Pseudorhodoplanes sinuspersici: one gene and its partners. Each later gene encodes a partner of the first gene's protein in a complex. Links are inferred from orthologs where the notes say so. Each region holds a gene or a part of one and is shown on either strand. Other genes may lie near its edges. The genes, in order: CAK95_RS06595, dnaN and CAK95_RS23320.

Evidence for each region.
Region 2: the proteins of CAK95_RS06595 (region 1) and dnaN are in contact, whole or in part, in a cryo-EM structure (PDB 8GIZ), measured with the Escherichia coli proteins. The link is inferred for Pseudorhodoplanes sinuspersici from one-to-one orthologs.
Region 3: the proteins of CAK95_RS06595 (region 1) and CAK95_RS23320 are in contact, whole or in part, in a cryo-EM structure (PDB 8GIZ), measured with the Escherichia coli proteins. The link is inferred for Pseudorhodoplanes sinuspersici from one-to-one orthologs.

What each region holds. Positions count from the first base shown.
Region 1 is NZ_CP021112.1:1,335,503-1,338,631, reverse strand. The notes cover bases 99-2,996. They hold CAK95_RS06595 (DNA polymerase III subunit gamma/tau), read left to right. Parts: upstream 99-571; coding sequence 572-2,422; downstream 2,423-2,996. Other genes in these bases: CAK95_RS06585 (formate dehydrogenase accessory sulfurtransferase FdhD), read left to right, coding at 2,763-2,996; CAK95_RS06590 (YbaB/EbfC family nucleoid-associated protein), read left to right, coding at 2,426-2,752; CAK95_RS06605 (HIT domain-containing protein), read right to left, coding at 99-305. Outside these bases: more of CAK95_RS06605, read right to left, coding at 1-98; more of CAK95_RS06585, read left to right, coding at 2,997-3,129. UniProt on the Escherichia coli protein: Part of the beta sliding clamp loading complex, which hydrolyzes ATP to load the beta clamp onto primed DNA to form the DNA replication pre-initiation complex.
Region 2 is NZ_CP021112.1:1,933,577-1,936,705, reverse strand. Bases 36-2,933 are described here. They hold dnaN (DNA polymerase III subunit beta), read left to right. Parts: upstream 36-874; coding sequence 875-1,993; downstream 1,994-2,933. Other genes in these bases: recF (DNA replication/repair protein RecF), read left to right, coding at 2,108-2,933; dnaA (chromosomal replication initiator protein DnaA), read left to right, coding at 36-757. Also shown: more of dnaA, read left to right, coding at 1-35; more of recF, read left to right, coding at 2,934-3,129. UniProt on the Escherichia coli protein: Confers DNA tethering and processivity to DNA polymerases and other proteins. Acts as a clamp, forming a ring around DNA (a reaction catalyzed by the clamp-loading complex) which diffuses in an ATP-independent manner freely and bidirectionally along dsDNA.
Region 3 is NZ_CP021112.1:4,788,693-4,791,672, reverse strand. It holds CAK95_RS23320 (DNA polymerase III subunit delta'), read left to right. Parts: upstream 1-966; coding sequence 967-1,995; downstream 1,996-2,980. Other genes in the region: metG (methionine--tRNA ligase), read left to right, coding at 2,117-2,980; tmk (dTMP kinase), read left to right, coding at 302-970; CAK95_RS23330 (D-alanyl-D-alanine carboxypeptidase family protein), read left to right, coding at 1-275. UniProt on the Escherichia coli protein: Part of the beta sliding clamp loading complex, which hydrolyzes ATP to load the beta clamp onto primed DNA to form the DNA replication pre-initiation complex.

The DNA of each region.
Region 1 (3,129 bases):
TTGCGGCGGGCGATGATGTGGACATGCAGCTGCGGCACGGCATTGCCGAGCGCGGCGACATTCAGTTTGTCGCATTTGGTGACGTCTTTCAGGGCGCGGCTGACCCGGGCGATTTCCACCGTAAGCTGCGCCTGCTCCACCTCGTCGAGGTCGATGATTTCGACGATCGCCGGCCGGCGCGGAACCAGCAGCAACCAGGGGTAATTGGCGTCCTTGATGATGAGGACGCGAGACAGCGTCATATCGCCAAGAAGGATCGTGTCCCGCTCCAATTGCGGGTGCAGCGACCAGCCGTCTGAATTCATGTGGATATCCAAGGTATTGCGGGGAACGGCAGGTTATCACGACGGCGCCGGATATGCTTGCTTTCGGAGCGCTAAGGCCCGATATAAAGCGCGGGAGGTTGGCGGTGGGCGAGCCACTCGCCAACCGGGTCAGGTCCGGAAGGAAGCAGCCCTAACGAGCTCCGGTTCGGGTCGCTCGTCAGCCTCCCACTTATTTCTTGAACGGTGGCCGGGCCACGCGCCGGCGCCGCGGACCCGGAAGCTCCAGACGGAAAGCCCAACAGGGAATGAGCGACGCCGAAAATCGTTCGCCGGGTCAGACTGCGCCGCAGGCGGCTGCAACTGACACCGCGTCCGGCTATCGCGTGCTGGCCCGCCGCTATCGCCCCTCCACCTTCGCCGACCTGATCGGCCAGGACGCGATGGTCCGGACCGTCTCCAATGCCTTCGAAACAGGCCGCATTCCCCAAGCGTGGATTCTCACCGGCGTGCGCGGGGTCGGCAAAACGACGACGGCGCGCATTCTGGCGCGGGCGCTCAATTATCAATTGCCGGACGGCTCGATCAAAGGGCCGACCATCGACATGCCGGTGATGGGCGAGCATTGCCAGGCGATCATCGAAAGCCGCCACATCGACGTGCTGGAAATGGACGCGGCCTCGCATAACAGCGTCGACGACGTGCGGCAGATCAACGATGCCGTGCGTTACGCGCCGGTTTCTGCGCGCTACAAGGTCTATATCCTCGACGAAGTGCACATGCTCTCTGGCGCAGCGTTCAACGCGCTGCTGAAGACGCTGGAAGAGCCGCCGCCGCATGCGAAATTCGTATTCGCGACGACGGAAATTCGCAAAGTGCCGATCACCGTGCTGTCGCGCTGCCAGCGCTTCGATCTGCGGCGTGTCGATGGCGATTTGCTGGTGCGGCATCTGTCGAACATCGCGGACAAGGAAAACGTCAAAGTTGAGACCGAGGCGCTGGCGCTGATTGCGCGCGCGGCCGAAGGTTCGGTGCGCGATTCGCTGTCGCTGTTCGATCAGGCGATCGCCCATGCCGCAGGCGAAGTGCGCGCCGACGATATCCGGCAGATGCTCGGTCTTGCAGACCGCGCGCGCGTGGTCGATCTGTTCGAGATGCTGCTGCGTGGCGATATCGCTGCGGCGCTGAAGGAATTGCGCGACCAATACGATTCCGGCGCCGATCCGGCGGTGGTGTTGTCCGATCTGGCCGAATTCACGCATTTCGTCACGCGTGTGAAGCTGGTGCCGTCCGTCGCCGACGATCTGTCGCTCAGCGAGTCGGAACGCACGCGCGGCAAAACATTTGCAGCGCAGCTCTCGATGCGCATTCTCGCGCGCACGTGGCAGATGCTGCTGAAGGGCATGTCGGAAGTGCAGCAGGCCGGCCGGCCGATCGCGGCAGCGGAAATGCTGCTCGTTCGTATTGCCTATGCCGCCGATCTGCCGACGCCGGACGATGTGATCCGCTCGCTCGGTCATGGTTCGGCGGCGGAGAGTGCGCCGGTCTCGGCGCCACGCACCAATGGCGGCGGTGCATCGGCATCGTTCACCAATACGGGGTCATCGGGCGCAGGCTTCGCGCCCCGCGTTGAAGCGCCGCGCGGTGCGCCGCGCGGGTCCGGTGCGCCGGCCTTGAGCATTGTTCCGCGCTCCATCGAACAGGCGCCTGCACCGCAGGGTCTGGTGATCAACAATTTCGAAGAGCTGGTGAAGCTCGCGACCGACAAGCGCGATCTGCAGATCAAGACGGCGCTGGAGCGGGACGTGCGGCTAGTGCGCTGCGAGGATGGGCAGCTCGAAATCGCGCTGGAGCAGGGCGCCCAGCATTCGCTGGTCAACGATCTGGCGGCGAAGTTCAAGGCATGGACGGGCCGGCAATGGGTCGTGGTGCTGTCGCGCGAGGTCGGCGAACCGACGCTGAAATCGCAGGCCGAAGCGCGCGAGGCCGATCTGAAGCGCGGTGTGCGCAGCGATCCGTTGGTGCAGGCTGTGCTGGAACGCTTTCCGGGAGCCGAGATTGTCGCAGTGCGGCCGCGCGAGGTTGATCCGGTGCCGACGAATGGCGATATGCCATTTGAGGATAGTGACGCCGACAACGATCTGGATGATGAAAGGTAAGCCATGGTCGATTTCATGGGCATGATGAAGAAGGCCACCGAGCTGCAATCGAAAATGCAGGCGATGCAGGCCGAACTCGAAGCCGTCGAGGTCGAAGGCGTCTCCGGCGGTGGTGTCGTGAAAGTGACGCTGTCCGGCAAGGGCGATCTGAAAGCCGTGAAGATCGACGATACGCTGATGAAGCCGGAAGAGAAGGAAATCCTGGAAGACCTTCTGGTCACGGCGCATGCCGACGCCCGCAAGAAATCCGAAAGCGTGATGGCCGAGAAGATGAAGGGGCTGACCGGCGGATTGCCGCTGCCGCCGGGATTGAAACTTCCGTTCGGATAAAGACGGTTGGATGACCGCGAAAAAAGACGACGATTATCTGATCAAGCCCGATCCGTACGATCCGCGGCTGACCGAGCGTGTGCGCGGCATTGACCAGACTGGCGCCGAGATCGAGACCGTTGTCACGGTCGAGCGCGCGCTGACGATCTTTCTGAATTCGCAGGAGATCGTGACCGCGATGACCATCGCCGATCATCCCGATTATCTCGCCATCGGCTATCTGCTCAATCAGGGCATGCTGCAGCCGGATGATATCGTCACCGAGGTCGATTACGACGAGGAATTGTCGGTCGTCGTGGTGCGCACGGAGAGGCAGACCGATTACGAAGAGAAACTGAAGAAGAAAGTGCAGACCTCCGGCTGCGCGCAGGGCACCG
Region 2 (3,129 bases), 600 kb from region 1 along the record:
CTATAAGGAAGCGCTGCGCGGCATCGACGTACTGGTGATCGACGACCTGCAATTCCTGACCGGCAAGAACATGCAGGCGGAATTCTGCCACACGCTGAACGCGCTGATCGATGCTGGCCGGCAAGTGGTGGTCGCCGCCGACAGGCCGCCAGCCGACCTCGAAACCCTTGACGATCGCGTGCGCTCGCGTCTTGCGGGTGGGCTTGTCGTGGAAATGGGTCCGCTTGGGGAAGAATTGCGGTTCGAAATCCTGAAGAACCGCATCAGCGCAGCCCGCCAGCATCATCAGGGCTTCGAGGTCCCCGAGACGGTGGTGTCCTACATCTCGAAATCGATCACGCATAACGGCCGCGATCTGGAAGGCGCGCTCAATCGTCTTTTGGCCCTGAGCAAGCTGACCGCTCAGCCGGTGACCATGGAAGTGGCCGAACGCGAGGTGAAGGACCTGATCCGTCCGCAGGAGCCGAAGCGGGTCAAGATCGAGGACATCCAGCGCATTGTCGCGCGGCAATACAATGTCAGCCGGTCGGACCTCCTGTCGTCGCGGCGGACGGCCAATGTCGTGCGCCCGCGTCAGGTGGCGATGTACCTGGCGAAAACGCTCACGCTGCGGTCGCTGCCCGAAATTGGCCGCCGGTTTGGCGGGCGCGACCACACCACGGTCCTGCACGCGGTCCGCAAGATCGAGCATCTCGTCGGCACCGACACCTCCCTGGCGGACGAAGTCGACAGCCTGAAGCGGCAGCTTCAGGAGTAGAAAAAGGGTTGCCGAAACTGCTGCGGCACGGCACTTTCGCGTCCCCCGGCCACCGGCACCCGCCGGCGGCCGGTTATCGTCACAGCGGCGCCTTTGCAGGCGAGTCGGGGGTTGCGGATGAAGGTCACAGTCGAGCGCGCGCAATTGCTCAAATCGCTCGGGCACGTGCATCGCGTGGTCGAGCGACGGAATACCATTCCGATCCTCGCCAATGTGCTCATCCGGGCTGAGCGCGCCAAACTGTCGCTCAAGGCCACCGACCTCGATCTCGAAGTCAATGAAACGATTGCTGCCGAAGTGTCGCCCGCGGGGGCGATCACGGTGCCGGCGCATATGTTCTACGATATCGTCCGTAAGCTGCCGGAAGGTTCGCAGATCGTTGTCGAGGCGACGGGCGACCGCGGCATCCTGACGATCCGCGCCGGCCGCTCGCGCTTCACACTGCAGACATTGCCCGAAAGCGATTTTCCCGATCTCAATGCCGGCGACATGACCCACAGCTTCAAGCTGCAGGCCGCCGAATTGAAGAAGATGATCGACAAGACCCAGTTTGCGATCTCGACCGAAGAGACGCGCTACTATCTCAACGGCATCTATCTGCACACAGCGAACAGCGCTAAAGGCGAAACCCTACGCGCCGTTGCGACCGACGGCCATCGTCTGGCGCAATTCGAAATCCCGCTGCCGTCCGGCGCTGCCGGCATGCCGGGCGTGATCGTACCGCGCAAGACGGTCGGCGAAGTGCAGCGACTGATCGAAAGCAGCGATCAGGAAATCGCGATCGAATTGTCGACGTCGAAAATCCGTTTCACCATCGGCGACGTGGTGCTGACCTCGAAACTGATCGACGGCACCTTCCCGGATTACGGCCCGGTGATCCCGCTGAACAATTCCAAAATCCTGCAGGTCGACAAGAGCGAGTTCGAACACGCCGTGGATCGCGTCTCGACGGTATCGAGCGAACGCGGCCGGGCGGTGAAGCTCGCGCTCACCGGCGGCAAGCTGACATTGTCCGTCAACAATCCGGATTCCGGCAGCGCCACCGAAGAGATCGAGGTTGAATACGACGCCGATCCGATCGATATCGGGTTCAACTCGCGTTACCTGCTCGACATCGCCTCGCAGATCGAAAGCGAGACCGCCGTGCTGAAGCTGGCCGATCCCGGTTCGCCGACGCTGATCCAGGACAAGGAGGGCGGCAACGCGCTCTATGTGCTGATGCCGATGCGGGTGTGAGCAAGCGCCGGTTGGGCACACTCTCTCCGCTCATTCCCGCTACGGCGGGAAACCAGCACAAGATAAACTGGGTCCCCGCTTTCACGGGGACAAGCGGATACTGATATCCCGCCCATGCCAGCCGCCTCTATCCGACGCCTAAGCTTGACCAACTTTCGCAGCTACCGCGCCGCAAGCCTTGTGGTGAGCGAGCAGCCTGTCGTGCTCGTGGGACCAAATGGGGCGGGCAAGACCAATCTGATCGAGGCCATTTCCTTCCTGACGCCAGGACGAGGCCTCCGGCGCGCGACGCTCGACGAGGTCGCCTTCGCTGAAGGTGATGGCTCCTGGGCCGTCTCAGCCGAAATCGAGGGAGCGTTGGGGCTGACCATGCTCGGTACCGGCATCGAAGCTCCGCAGGCAGGGGAAACCACCGGCGGGCGTCGCTATCGGATCGATCGGGAGCCTGCCGGTTCCGCCGCGGACTTTGCCGATCACCTGCGTATCGTCTGGCTGACTCCGGCCATGGACGGCCTGTTCGGCGGGCCCGCGGCCGAACGCAGACGCTTCCTCGACCGACTGGTATTGGCTGTCGATGCCAGACATTCGAGCCGTGTCTCCGCTCTCGAGCGATCGCTGCGCTCGCGCAACCGTCTTTTGGAAAGTCCCAATCCCGATCCGCATTGGCTCGACGCCGTCGAGCATGAAACGGCGGAGCTTGCTGTTGCGGTCGCGGCCCTGCGCAGCGAAACCATGACGCGGCTGCAAACCGCTCTCGCGGCGGGCCGCGGCGCGGCCACAGCATTTCCGTTTGCCGAGATCAAATTGAATGGCTGGATGGAGAATGCGCTGCTCGCCGAACCCGCATCCGAGATCGAGCAACGTTATCGCGATGTGCTCCGCAATAGTCGCTCGCGCGATGCCGCTGCGGGCCGCACGCTCGATGGCCCGCATCTCACCGATCTCGAGGTCACCTATGGACCAAAAGGCATTCCGGCAGCCGACGCCTCGACGGGCGAACAGAAAGCGATCCTGATCCGTCTGGTGCTCGCGCATACTGCCCTGATCGCCGACATGACTGGCTACGCACCATTGTTGCTGCTCGATGAAGTTTCGGCGCATCTCGATCCGGCGCGGCGGCGCGCGCTCTATGATGC
Region 3 (2,980 bases), 3.5 Mb from region 1 along the record:
AAGCCGCAGGCAAAATACCGGTTCGGATATTGGTGCCGAAGAACAGTACCGAGCGGATCATTGCGCGCGTCGTCTATCAGGGGCCGCTGCGGGTGCCGGTCGAGCAGGGGGCCAAGGTTGGAACGCTCAAGGTCTGGCGCGGCGACAATGTTGCGCTGGAGGTTCCGCTGCAGACCGCTGAAAGCGTGATGCAGGGCCCGATCCATCGTCGTGCGGTGGATTCGGTCACTGAAATCTTCGGCGGCTGGTTTCGGGCCGGCCTGAAAAAGCTATAACGCCGCCTGCAACAAACGAGAGCTTCATGCGCGGCAGGTTCATCACCTTTGAAGGTGGCGAGGGCACCGGCAAATCGACACAGGCAAAGCGCCTGGCCGAGCGCCTGAAGACGCTCGGCATCGCCTCGATCCTGACCCGCGAACCCGGCGGTTCGACCGTCGCCGAGATCATTCGCCATGTCCTATTGTCGGGTGCCGCAAAGCCGCTCGGTGCCGAGGCCGAAACGATGCTGTTCGCCGCCGCCCGCGACGATCATTTGACGCAAACGATTCGTCCGGCGCTTGAACGCGGCGAGTGGGTCGTCTGCGACCGCTTTTCGGATTCGACGCGTGTTTACCAAGGCGTGCTGGGGCAGGTTGATTCCCGACTGATCAAGCGGCTGGAGAAGATCACGGTTGGCGACACAAAGCCCGATCTGACATTCGTTCTTGATGTGCCGGCCACAATCGGTCTGGCTCGTGCCAAATCGCGGCGTGGCAATGCGGAGAGCGATCGCTTCGAAAGCGAGGATCTCGCATTCCACGAGCGTCTGCGTGAAGCCTTTCGACAGCTCGCGAGCAGCGAACCGGATCGCTGCGTCCTGGTTGATGCCGGCCGCCCGCAGGACACGGTCGCCGATGACATCTGGGCTGCGGTGTCGCGCAAGCTCGATCCGGCCACAACGCCGCTTTCGATCGAGGATCTCGGCCAGTGAAAAGCGTTGCCGGTGCAGCGGATGAGGATGGTATCAGCCATCCGCGCGAGACCTCGGTTCTGTTCGGGCATAGCGAAGCAGAGCAGACGCTGCTCGATGCCTATCGATCCGGGCGCATTCCGCACGCCTGGCTGATCGGCGGCCTGCAGGGGATCGGCAAGGCGACACTGGCCTTTCGCATGGCCCGTTTCGTGCTAGCGCATCCCGATCCGGCGGCACCTGTGGTTCAAGAGGCAAGATCGCTTGCTGTCTCACCAGACAATCCAACGGCAGGATTAATCACGGCGCAGTCGCATCCCGATCTGCTGGTTTTGGAGCGTACGGTCGGCGACACCGGTAAACTGCGCAGCATCATCCGCGTCGAGGATGCGCGCAAGGTCGCGATGTTTCTCGGCTCGACTGCAGGCTTTGGCGGCTGGCGTGTTGTGATTGTCGATGCGGTCGACGATCTCAATGCCGAAAGTGCCAATGCGCTGCTTAAGGGCCTTGAGGAACCGCCGTCACGGTCGCTGTTTCTTCTTGTCAGTCACGCGCCTGGCTCCGTCCTGCCGACCATCCGCTCGCGCTGTCATCGGCTGATGCTGCGTTCGCTCGCGACCAGCGATCTGCGTCAGGCGCTGGCGCAGACGACGGGAGAGAGTGTCGAGCCTGATGTGATCGAGGCGGCCGAGGGCAGTGTCGGCCGCGCCTTGTCACTGCTGGATGGCCCGGCTTTCAAGTTGCGTCGGCAGACTGCGGCACTGCTGGAGCGGTTGCCGGTCACCGACCCGCGCGAGCTGCACGCCTTGGCCGACGCGCTGGCGATCAGCGACCTGCGCGCTTTCGAAGTGGCGCTCGATGCCATCAACGACTGGATGACGGCGCGTTTGAACATCGTTCAGCATGACAAGGCAAAGGCTGCGCGCCTCGCCGATGTCTGGCAGGAGATCAATAGCGTTGCGCGCACCACCGATATCTACAATCTTGACCGCAAGCCCTTGATTTTCCGGGCCTTCGCCCGTCTTGCCGAGGCCGCTCGCGACTGATAGCCCTGTCGGCCGATCCTGCCCGCGCTACTCGGTTCCGGTTGCGCCGGGTTTCCGATCCGGGCAAGCGGACTTAAATCTTGAATCTTGCCAACCCCATAGACCAGATTGAACGCATCCGATGCCGGCCAAGCCCAGCTATTACCTGACCACTGCGATTTCCTACCCCAATGGCGTACCGCATATCGGCCACGCCTATGAGGCGATTGCGACCGACGCGATCGCCCGCTTCATGCGACTCGACGGCTACGACGTCTATTTCCTGACCGGCACCGACGAGCACGGCCAGAAGATCCAGCAGACGGCCACGAAAGAGGGGATGAGTGCGCAGGATCTTGTCGATCGCAATGCGCAGCGCTTCCGCGAAATGGTCGAGCGCATGAATTGCTCGAACGATGACTTCATCCGGACCACGGAGGATCGCCACCACAAGGCTTCGATGGCGATCTGGGAGCGGATGGAGAAGGCGGGCGACATCTATCTGTCGAAATATGCCGGCTGGTATTCGGTTCGTGACGAGGCCTATTACGCCGAGAACGAAACCCATGTGAACGAGCACAAGGTGCGGCTCGCGACCAAATCTGGCACACCGGTCGAATGGGTCGAGGAGGAGAGCTATTTCTTCAAGTTGTCCGCCTATCAGGACAAGCTGCTCGACCTTTACGCCCAACACCCGGACTTCGTTTTGCCGAAGGAACGCCTCAACGAAGTGGCAAGCTTCGTGCGCGGTGGCCTGCAGGACTTATCGATCTCGCGCACGACCTTCGACTGGGGCATCCGCGTCCCGGGCAACGACAAGCACATCATGTATGTGTGGGTCGATGCGCTGACGAATTATATCACCGCCATCGGCTTTCCTGACGACAATGAGATGTTCAACCGATACTGGCCGGCGAATCTGCACGTGATCGGCAAGGACATCGTGCGTTTTCATGCGGTCTATTGGCCGGCTTTCCTGATGTCGGCGGGACTTGCCGTGCCGCAT